One region of the Paenibacillus sp. FSL H8-0104 genome, then DNA from elsewhere that is predicted to be linked to it. Evidence: predicted binding sites of a transcription regulator. Region 1 holds the regulator's gene; the other holds the start of a gene.

What was found. Region 1 encodes LexA, which represses DNA repair genes until DNA is damaged. Its sites were predicted from a motif close to CGAACATATGTTCG; they were not measured.
Region 2: a site for LexA is predicted at 2,231-2,244, ahead of addB (helicase-exonuclease AddAB subunit AddB). Genes of this name have one in related genera too.

The regions. Positions count from the first base shown of each region.
Region 1 is NZ_JBBOTC010000001.1:4,026,283-4,031,520, reverse strand. It holds gene NST38_RS17905 (aldehyde dehydrogenase) at 1,090-2,391, shown strand; gene lexA (transcriptional repressor LexA) at 2,497-3,123, opposite strand; gene NST38_RS17895 (LysM peptidoglycan-binding domain-containing protein) at 3,420-3,797, shown strand; gene NST38_RS17890 (DUF896 domain-containing protein) at 3,893-4,102, shown strand; gene NST38_RS17885 (hypothetical protein) at 4,228-4,737, shown strand; gene NST38_RS17880 (HAD family hydrolase) at 4,766-5,238, shown strand, end outside.
Region 2 is NZ_JBBOTC010000001.1:4,868,934-4,874,171, forward strand. It holds gene addB (helicase-exonuclease AddAB subunit AddB) at 1-2,166, opposite strand, end outside; gene NST38_RS21635 (class I SAM-dependent rRNA methyltransferase) at 2,366-3,742, opposite strand; gene NST38_RS21640 (Na/Pi cotransporter family protein) at 4,306-5,238, shown strand, end outside.

The DNA of each region.
Region 1 (5,238 bases):
CAAAGTGATCTTAGAAGGCTGGGTGGGGAGAACGTCCTAAGGTAGGCCGCACACGAACTTCTGGGAACATCGATTTTTGGGCTAATATTATGGGGCTTTCATGCGTAGCAGACTGATAGATAACGGATTGTGAGACATCCAGGTTGATTATGGCTGAACACAGAGAGCCGCGGCAACCCTGATTTGGACGATCAGGAAACACAGCGGACCAGTTAGGTACTAGTTGGCTCTTATAATAGTAGTAGACGGTTTATTTGAAATTATTTAACTCTTTCTTTGAAGAGCCGATTTCAGGAGTAGTTGTGGGATTAGACTTTGTACGGTGTGAAATAAAGTTGATGTTAGAGGGTGAGTTCCGCTCGATTTCTTTAGCCGAAATTATCTCGGTTAATTAAAGGGATTGTATCGCTTATGAATTGTGAGCTTATAATTTACAATATTTGTATAAGTTTAATATTTTGTTTAGGAGATTTTTAATTTAACCAGCGCTATAATTTATTGCTTTTAATGTCAGAGTAATAATGCAATCAAAATGAGTATTTGAAATGAGTTTCTTCATTATAATAAGAAAAAAAGGCGCCCACAAAATGCCCAAAAATGTCCCCTGAATTCTTCTTCACCAGCCCACATTTCTGTGTTTATTTGTAACCAAGGATTACATTTATATAACAAAACACGTTTGTTCGTCGATTTAGATAATCGCAAAACTCACTTTTCATAATGAAAGGGGAGTTTTTTATATATGGTAACTAAACCTCTCCATCTGATGAATTGAATCACTTCATGTTTGTTTTAGCGCAAAACGATTGTCATTTATTTACTAACTTATTAAAGAGAAACTGAGATTAGAATTCTTTCTACAGTGCATTAAACTGTCTGAATCAAAAGATTTTAATCAAACTTCCTTAGAAATTCTGATAGCCACGAATAGGAGGGAATACTAGCTTTCACTCTATAAAAATTCCAACCATCGTTCAAATACATACAAATGGATGTTTCATTTGTATGTTGAAAGTTTCATATAGAAGAGGTATACTTTAATTAAATTTTGAACAATTTAATTTTAAATAATTAATTGGAGATGTTAATATGAATCAGGCTAAACAACTTGTGACAGAACAACGTACATTTTTTTATACAGGACAAACTAAAAATATCGAGTATCGGATTAATGCACTTCAACAGCTTAGAAAGGGAATTGAAAAGTATCAGCAACGGATTCAAGATGCACTTCGGGCAGATCTGAACAAATCTGAGGCGGAAGCTTACGGTTCCGAGATTCGCATTGTTTTGGGTGAACTGGATTTTGCATTAGAACACCTGCAGGAATGGGCTGCACCAAAACAAGTCCCAACCAATTCGGCTATGCCGGATGGTGTGAGCACCATTTACCCTGAACCATACGGAGTGGCTCTTATTATTGCACCTTGGAACTATCCTTTCCAACTGGCCTTTGGTCCACTGATTGGAGCAATCGCAGCCGGTAACTGTGCAGTTATCAAGCCTTCTGAATTAACACCAGCCGTATCTCGTCTGACGTATGATCTGATTCAAGAGATCTTCCCTCAGGAGTATATTGCGGTTATGGAAGGAGAAGTCGAGGCTAGCACAGCATTGTTGAAAGAGAAGTTTGATTATATTTTCTTCACAGGAAGCACGGGTGTTGGTCGCATTGTTATGAAGGCAGCTGCGGAGCATCTGACTCCTGTAACCCTTGAGCTAGGGGGCAAGAGTCCTGCTATTGTCCATAACGATGCAGATCTGAAGCTGGTGGCACAGCGTATTGTTCGTGGTAAGTTCCTTAATGCAGGCCAAACTTGCGTTGCTCCGGATTATTTGCTTGTACATGAACAAGTTCATGACGAATTGATCAATCTGATTGGCGCAGAGATCAAAGATAAATTTGGGGACGATGTGTTACAGAACGCTGATTTCCCGCATATTGTTAACTCGCGTAACTTTGATCGGTTGTCGAAATTCCTAACAGATGGCAAAACGCTGATTGGTGGACGTTCTGTACGAGAGCAGTTGCTCATTGAGCCGACTGTACTTGGAGATGTGAACTGGGAATCAGCTGTCATGCAAGAAGAGATCTTTGGTCCGATTCTTCCTGTATTTACGTACAGTGACCTGAATCCTATGCTAGATGAGATTGTTCGCCGGCCAAAACCATTGGCGCTATATCTCTTCACACAGGATGAGCAGCTGCAGGATCAGGTTCTGAATCAAGTATCCTTCGGTGGGGGATGTATTAATGACACACTTTCTCATATGACTTCACACTACCTCCCGTTTGGTGGTGTAGGAGAGAGCGGTATGGGCTCATATCACGGACAACAGAGCTTTGATGTGTTCTCGCATCACAAGAGTGTTCTGAAACGCAGTGAATAATTAGCCGCTAAAATAACAAAAACATGAAAAAAAGAGGTTGTCCTGTTGATCAGGATAACCTCTTTCGTATTTCATTACATCTAGTTTTGTTACTCAAGTTAAATATTAATGAATATCTCGGAAAAGGCCAATGACTTTACCCAGAATACTAACATGTTTCAAACGTAAAGGTTCGAAGGTCGCATTCTCCGGTTGAAGGCGAATATGATCTTTCTCTTTATAGAACGTTTTCACTGTAGCTTCATCGTCTTCAGTCATTGCAACGACGATATCACCGTTATCAGCAGTTTGCTGTTGACGGACAATAACGTAATCTCCGTTAACGATTCCAGCTTCCACCATGCTATCTCCGACTACCGAAAGCATAAACACTTTCTGTTCGCCTACATAATGTGTAGGAAGAGGGAAGTAGTCTTCAATGTTCTCGGTTGCAGTGATTGGAACCCCGGCTGTAACCTTACCAACAACAGGAATACGTGCAACGCTATGAGCAAATTGATGAGAATGCTCAGATTCTTCTTGGCTCAAAAGCTCAATGGCTCTTGGCTTGGTAGGGTCGCGTCGGATCAAACCTTTTTTCTCCAAACGATCCAAATGTCCATGTACTGTTGAGCTGGAAGCCAGTCCAACCGCTTCACCAATTTCCCGTACGGAAGGAGGATACCCCTTCAACCGGACTTCATTTCGTATAAACTCCAGAATAGCCTGCTGCCTGCTGGATATCTTCGACATACCGTATCAACCCCATTTTAGTAACGTTTGGGAAAATTATAACATAGAACCTCCGTTCGTACAAACATAAGTTCTAAATAAAATAGCATTAAATCAGTGTTTTTTAGCTTATAGAACAGAAATTGTCCAAAAGTCAGAGCATAATACTGCAAATGTTTTGTAAAAGGACTTGAAATAAGATATTTCTCCTTCAAAAAAGAAGCGAACAATTGTTCTAAAAATCTATTGAACAAAACAAGTGTTCGTGTTATATTGATTCCAACAGATAGGAACAAACGTTTGGAGGCGGGTATTTAATGAGATATTCTACTTATCAAAGCATTTATGAACCAATGAATTCGGAACTGGTGAAGTCTAACATAGGGAACTACAAGAAGGTTTTAGCGCGTTTCAAGATTTCTTCATGGATGTTAAAGGTAGTCATTACCTCTATGATTATATTTATTGGATGCAGCACCGTTTTAACTGTATTTGCCGGCAATGAGAATGATGTTCTGCCTGGAGGAAAGATAGCTGTTTCACAAGGGGAAACATTATGGAGTATTTCTTTGGAACATAAACCGACGAATATGGATACACGTATATATATAGAAGCAATTAAGAAAGTGAATCAACTTCATACAACTTCCATCCAAGTGGGACAAGTACTAGCTCTACCGCAATTTGCAGAATAAAATGCACATCAATGAGTGTTAGCGCGTGTCAGCTTGACAAGCAGCCTTTATAATGGCAAAGTTAATATGACTTTGTATTTTTGGAGGGGACAAGCTTGGATATAGATAGTCTGGTAGCACGCATTAACGAATTGGCTCGTAAGCAAAAGTCCACTGGATTGTCGGAGGAAGAGCTTGCTGAACGTGCCGAGCTAAGAGAGATTTATTTGAGTAATATTCGCAGCAATTTCAGACAACAACTGGATACCATTGAGATTGTTGATGATGAGAATGACAAAGGCCACCAAGGCAAACTCAAACACTAACGAAACCTAATGATATCATTATGATATTTAGGTTTCTTCCTGTTATTTTGAGTGTGCAATTTATAGGGGGAAATGTTGGTTTGCAATTATGTAAGCCGATACAAAGACACATAAGGGGGATTCTCATGTCGCGTTCGTTCGAGAGAACGGTTAAGAAAAATTCCAAGCAGTTAAATCAGCAACGCAAAAAAAGTGGTCAACCAATCACAGGTACACCAGGTGAAGAAGTCTTTAAGGGACGCAGTCTTTTGTTCCCTATATTTTTGATTGGTCTCGCCTTTTTGTATCTGTTTATGAGCACGTTCCTTGTGCAAGCTCCAATGACAACTTGGGACTGGGTGACCATGCTGCTTTACGTATTTTTGGCAGTCATCTTCATGCTTCGTCGTCCATACATCAAGATTAGCAGTAATCGGATTATAACGACGAAGGGTAATCGTGAACGTTCAATTGGGGTTGACGATATCGTCAAATTCAGAATTGAACCAGGTACAGTTGTTATCGAACATAACAGTCGCGGGAAAAGATGGGTGTTCACCAAGTTATTGAACCGTTACGATACAGATGCGATTGCAGAACGTTTGCTGAAGTTTGCAAAAGCACACCAGATCACCGTGGAAACCGTCGAAAAGTAATTATTGCATAAAGGGGTAGATGATCGGAATGGCGTTAAAAGCGATTTTGTTCGACCTAGATGATACTTTATTATGGGATGAGCGTAGTGTTCGAGAATCTTTTCATGAGACTTGTCTAATCGCAGCGAAAGAGACTGGGGTTAAACCAGAAGAACTTGAAGAAGCTGTTCGTAATGAGGCACGTGGACTGTATGAATCATATGAAACCTTTCCTTTTACTAAAATGATTGGAATCAATCCGTTTGAAGGCCTTTGGGCTAACTTTACTGGTGGGGATCAACCTGAGTTCCGTCAGTTGGAACAACTTGCTCCAGTTTACCGTAAAGAATCCTGGCTTCGTGGCTTGTTGAAGTTGGGTATAGATCGGGAAGATCTTGCTGAACAACTTGCCGAGCAGTTTGGAGTAGAACGGAGATCCAGACCTCATGTATACGAAGAAACGATGGATACCTTGCGTCAGTTACAAGGAAAGTACAAACTGTTGCTGTTAACGAACGGTTG
Region 2 (5,238 bases), 840 kb from region 1:
CTGACCCGGATGGGTGACATAGGACCAATGCGCTTCTTCCGAGTTCGCAACCGGTGGTTGAGCGAGCAATGGCTGTTCTTGTAGACCAAACATCTTCCGTACATGGCGGACAATCTCGGAAGGAAGCAGTGCTTTCCCCTCATCATCAGCAACCGGGTAACTCAGCCACAACTGGCTGCTTGCGGCTGTAAGTGCCGTATAGATCAGAAAACGTTCATCCAGCATCTGCCTTGTTGCACCTGGTCCAAGCGCCACACCTCTTTCCGTCAGTAACGCTCTCTCCAGTTCCGTTAATACGCCATCATCCTGAGGTACGGCGGGCAATTCACCATCAACGGCGCCAAGGATAAATACGTATTTGATGTCCTGAAGGCGTGTACGGTCCATAGAACCAACTAATACCTGATCAAGTGCTGGTGGTACCAGGCCCAGCTTCAGTTCCGTCAATCCGGTCTCAATCATCCCGGCAAACAGCGTGATATCCAGCCGTTCATTCCCCATCATATCGACCATCTGATCCAATAAATCTAGCACAGCTCCCCACATCTGCCGATGTTCTCTCGACCGTTCGGGGTCACCTTGTGCCTTAGCTTCAGCAGACATGTTCTCCAGCTTCCATGCGATCTCAGCATCTTCCAGCAGTCTGTATAGTGCCTCGCACTGGGCTTTGGCTGTCTTTGCCTTTTTCATTCGTTTCTCAAAAGCACCCAAGGAATCTGTAATGACCGTTCGACAGCTCTCCATTAAAGAAAGCATCTGGTCCCGTCCTCGACTACTGCCATCCTGACCGTTATCTTCCAGTGATAAGCTAGGTACATACTTCCACGGTTTGCCGTCAGTCCAGCGATACCCGTGAATACCACAAGCCAGTACATAATTCTCAAGCTGGTCCATATCTTCACGAGTGATGGAACCATCACGCGGAAGTAGCAGATCCGTTTTGACACAGCGAAATACATCCTCGTAACGCCAATGTCGACGAACAATGTCGAGTGCAGAACGGATAAACTCGGATAATGGATGATGAAGTTCATTTCTTCTGCGGTCCAGAAAGACGGGTACGTCATAATCCCTGAATAGAGGTTCAGCTATATCAGCGTAGGTATCCAACTGACGAACAAGTACCGCCATATCCCGATAACGCGCACCTTCGTTTTGTGCCAGGCGCCGCATCTCACGCAGTGCTCCCTCCATCTCAGCTCGTCGGTTCTCCGCTGCAACCAGTCGAATTCCGGAATCAAGGCCTTCACTTTTCCAACGAATTCGCCGGTCGAAACCAGCCTCCAGATGAGCAAGTCCCGGGCGATCCTTGTATCTCGGTGGAATCTCCGAATCTAGCACGGTTATATCGCTCGTTACACCCAGTTCGTCAGCCATTCCTTTCAGGCGCGCATAGGCACTTGCCGTGGGATAAAATAGTTCCAGTTCTCCAGGCAGTGCGCCGTGATCATAAGGACGATCCAATGTCAGTGCAATCGTCACGGAAGAGGACTGCAACATCAGCCGACCAATCACACTCATCTCCTGTGGTGTGAATCCCTGAAAACCATCAATCCAGATCTGGGCATCCTGCAGCAATGCACTTTCCGACAAACGATCTGTCAGCTCGGTCAACGTGTCTTCATCATCAATATATAAATTGGTCAGTTCCTGTTCATAGTCACGATATATCAGATTCAAGTCATGCAACTTGTCCTCCAGAATTGGCGAAGTGGATGAGGTATTCCCTCCAGACAGCCCGTCTTCCAGCAATGATGGATCAACTTCATAACGTTTAAATTCACTATATAAGTCATTTAATTCGCCTATAAAACCCAGCTGGCTGCCGGATGCACCAAACAGCTTTAATTCTTCCTTACGGCGCTGGATGACCTTGTAGAGCAGCATCTTTTTGCCTTCGGCTCCGATCGGAATACGAGCAGAACCACCTGCTTCTTGCATTACACGATAGGCTAGACGGCGAAAGCCGAGCACTTCTGCACGCATGGTACCTTTAATTGCTCCAGAAGACACCAATGCCTGCTCTGTTCGAAAAGAATTCTGTTCGGGAACGAGTAAAATCAAAGGTGTGCCTTGCGGCTCCTTTTGAAGCAGGGATGTAATTTCCCGGGTAATCAGCAAGCTTTTTCCGCTGCCTGCCCGGCCAATAACAAAACGAACGGACATGTCTAATCCTCCAAACCACACGTACAAGATTTTAATTCCCAGTATAACATATCTGACTTGGTTCGGAACATACGTTTGCCACTATCCGGTAAAACCGGAGATCCTCTCCGTTAACACAGCAAAACAGCAAAAAGCCCGCAGCTATCACACTGTGGACTTTTGACTTGATCTATACTTGATTGGAACGAAAATCATACGATTAATTCTTTTTACTGCGCACTTCGAAAATAGCAAATTTCAGGTAATGTCCTTCATCCACACCCAAAATTTGTGGGTGATCCTTACCGGCTGCCTTCCAGTCGATCAAACGAAGCACTTTGCCTGCATCTTCTGCTGCATCAGCAATCGTATCTAGAAATAAGTCTGGACGCATGTGATACGAACAGCTGGCTGTTACCAAATATCCACCCTCATTGACCAGTTTCATTCCTTGCAGATTGATATCTTTATAACCGCGACATGCACCTTTAACTGCTGATTTCGTTTTGGCAAATGCAGGAGGATCAAGGATGACCACATCAAATGTTTTACCGCCAGCTGCCAGCGCTTTGGATGTATCCACTTTCTGTTCGGCTGCACGTGCACGTGCGGTACGTTCATCCAGTCCCTTCACTTGTTCACGCAAGTACTGGAATGCATCAGCAACTACGAATTCAACCCGGTCAGTGAAACCGTTCAGCTCCACATTTGTTCGTGCACTCTCAATGGCATGCTCCGAAATATCAAGACAAGTCACTTTTTTAGCTCCATATTTGCAAGCATTCAACGTAAAGCTGCCCGTGTGTGAGAAACACTCCAGTACAGTGGCACCATCCCAATATGGGAATGTAACTACTTTACCACTTTTATTCACAGGCAAGAGCTGCTCTGTGCCATCCTGCTCGGTCGTTTGTAGTGTGATTCCACTCTTGTAGCCCCAACCCTTCATAAGCGGTTCAATGGCTGCACGATTCTCGCGTTGGTCGAAGAAGTAACCTGTCTTCTGCCCTTCCACGATATCCACTTTAATGAGTAGTCCATTCTCTGTAACCGTGACATGTCTTGGGCAATCTCCGTACAGTGGACCTTTGGTCTGCTCCAAACCTTCCAGTTCACGAATCGAGACATCACTGCGCTCGTATATACCTTCCGGCTGCATTACTTCAATGAGTGCCTGTACGATGGCTTCACGGCAACGATCCATGCCAAGTGTAAGCAACTGTACAACGAGAATGCTGCCGAATCGGTCAACGATTAATCCTGGCAGAAAATCAGCTTCGCCGTAAACGAGACGGTATGCCTCTCCATCCTGGATAAAACGTTCCCGGTGACGCAAGCAATCGCGGAAACGCGCTGCAAAAAACGCGGTGTCCATCTGTTCGGACTCCAGAGGTTGATACGCTACAACCCTTACAGTGATCTGAGATGCAGGATTGTAATAACCTGTCGCCAGATAGCGACCTTGATGATTCAATACATTGACCAGATCTCCCGGTTCCGGGTTTCCGTCAACAGAGGCAATTTCATTGTTAAATATCCATGGATGTGCATGTTCAAGCCGCTTTTTGCGACTGCGTTCGAGTGTAACTGATGGCAAGGTAGATCCACTTCTTTCATAGTTAGTTAAAAAGATAGGTTTGGTGCGGCGCGTAGGTGGCGTTTCGGTTACGAATCGATCTTCCGATCGCTGTTGTCTCCAGATTTTTTTGATTCCCTTTTTTAAAGGGAAAATCCGGAGGCAAAGGCGCACGCTTCGCTTCTTCAGATTCGATTTCGTCCCCTCCACTACGTTTGCACGAATCACCGTATCTTTTGAATTGGGGTGGCACAATTAGGTGGCGCTACGGCGACGAATTGTTCCTCTGATCGCTGTTATCCCCGGATTTTCCCTTTTCTCAAAGGGAAAATCCGGGGATAAAGGCGCACGCTTCGCTTCTTCGGTAACAATTTCGTCTTCTTCGCTACGTTTGCACGAATCACCGTATCTTTCGAATTGGGGTGCAGCAGTTAAGTGACGTTCCGGTTACGAATCACCGTATCTTCCGAATTGGGGTGGGGTAATTTAGGTCGCTTCCCTCTGAATTCCTTTAGGCTTGTCATGGTTGTCTTTTCTTACTCATAGGATGAGTTAAGGAACCGGATGGAAGGAATGATATTTCTATGTTTAGAGATGTTATATTGCCCTTACTCTATGGGCTTATTATCTTTTTTGGTGGCATGAAGCTGATGGAAACGGCCTTGCAGCGCATGGCAGGGCCCATGTTGGCAGATTGGCTCAATCGTGCCACCTCTGCTCCATGGAAAGGCATGGCCTTCAGTGCAGGTGCAACGGCCCTGTTACAGAGCAGTACTGCGGTCACCGTACTCACCATTGGACTGGCTAATGCCAGATTAATTACCTATGGACGAACACTTGGCATCATCCTCGGCACCAACATCGGGACATGCCTGACGACGGAGCTGGTGGGACTGCAGATCGGACGTGCTTCCCTACCGCTACTCGTCCTGTCGCTAACGGGCTGGGCCATGTTTGTTGTTCTTGGTGAACGCAATCTGGCCGCTCCTGAACGCACGCGTCAGACTCTGTTTAACATCCAGTACAGTTTCCTCGCAGCTGCGGGATTTGCACTTGTTATGACAGGCATTCAGGTGATGCAATCCATTGCCTTACCCTTGCGGAGCATGGGCGTATTTCAATGGTTTCTCGACCGCTCGGCCGACAGCTTGTGGTGGGGCTTCCTGGCAGGTGCCTGTCTGACAGCGCTCATTCACAGCAGCGCAGCTGTCATTAGCATGGCGATTACGCTGGCAGCCACAGGGGTATTGCCTGTGGAGATCGGCATCGCCATTGTGATCGGGTCCAATGTGGGGACCTGCATCACCGCTGTGATTGCTGCCGCGGGCGGAGCATCCGCAGGCAAATTTGTCGCAGCCTCCCATGTTGTATTAAACATTGCGGGAGCGTTGCTGTTTATGCCGCTGATCGGCCAGCTGCATGCAGCTTCGGCCTGGCTGTCAGCGGACAACGGGGCACAGATTGCGCATGCCCAGACCCTTTTTAACATCACCAGTTCACTGCTTGCTTTGCCATTT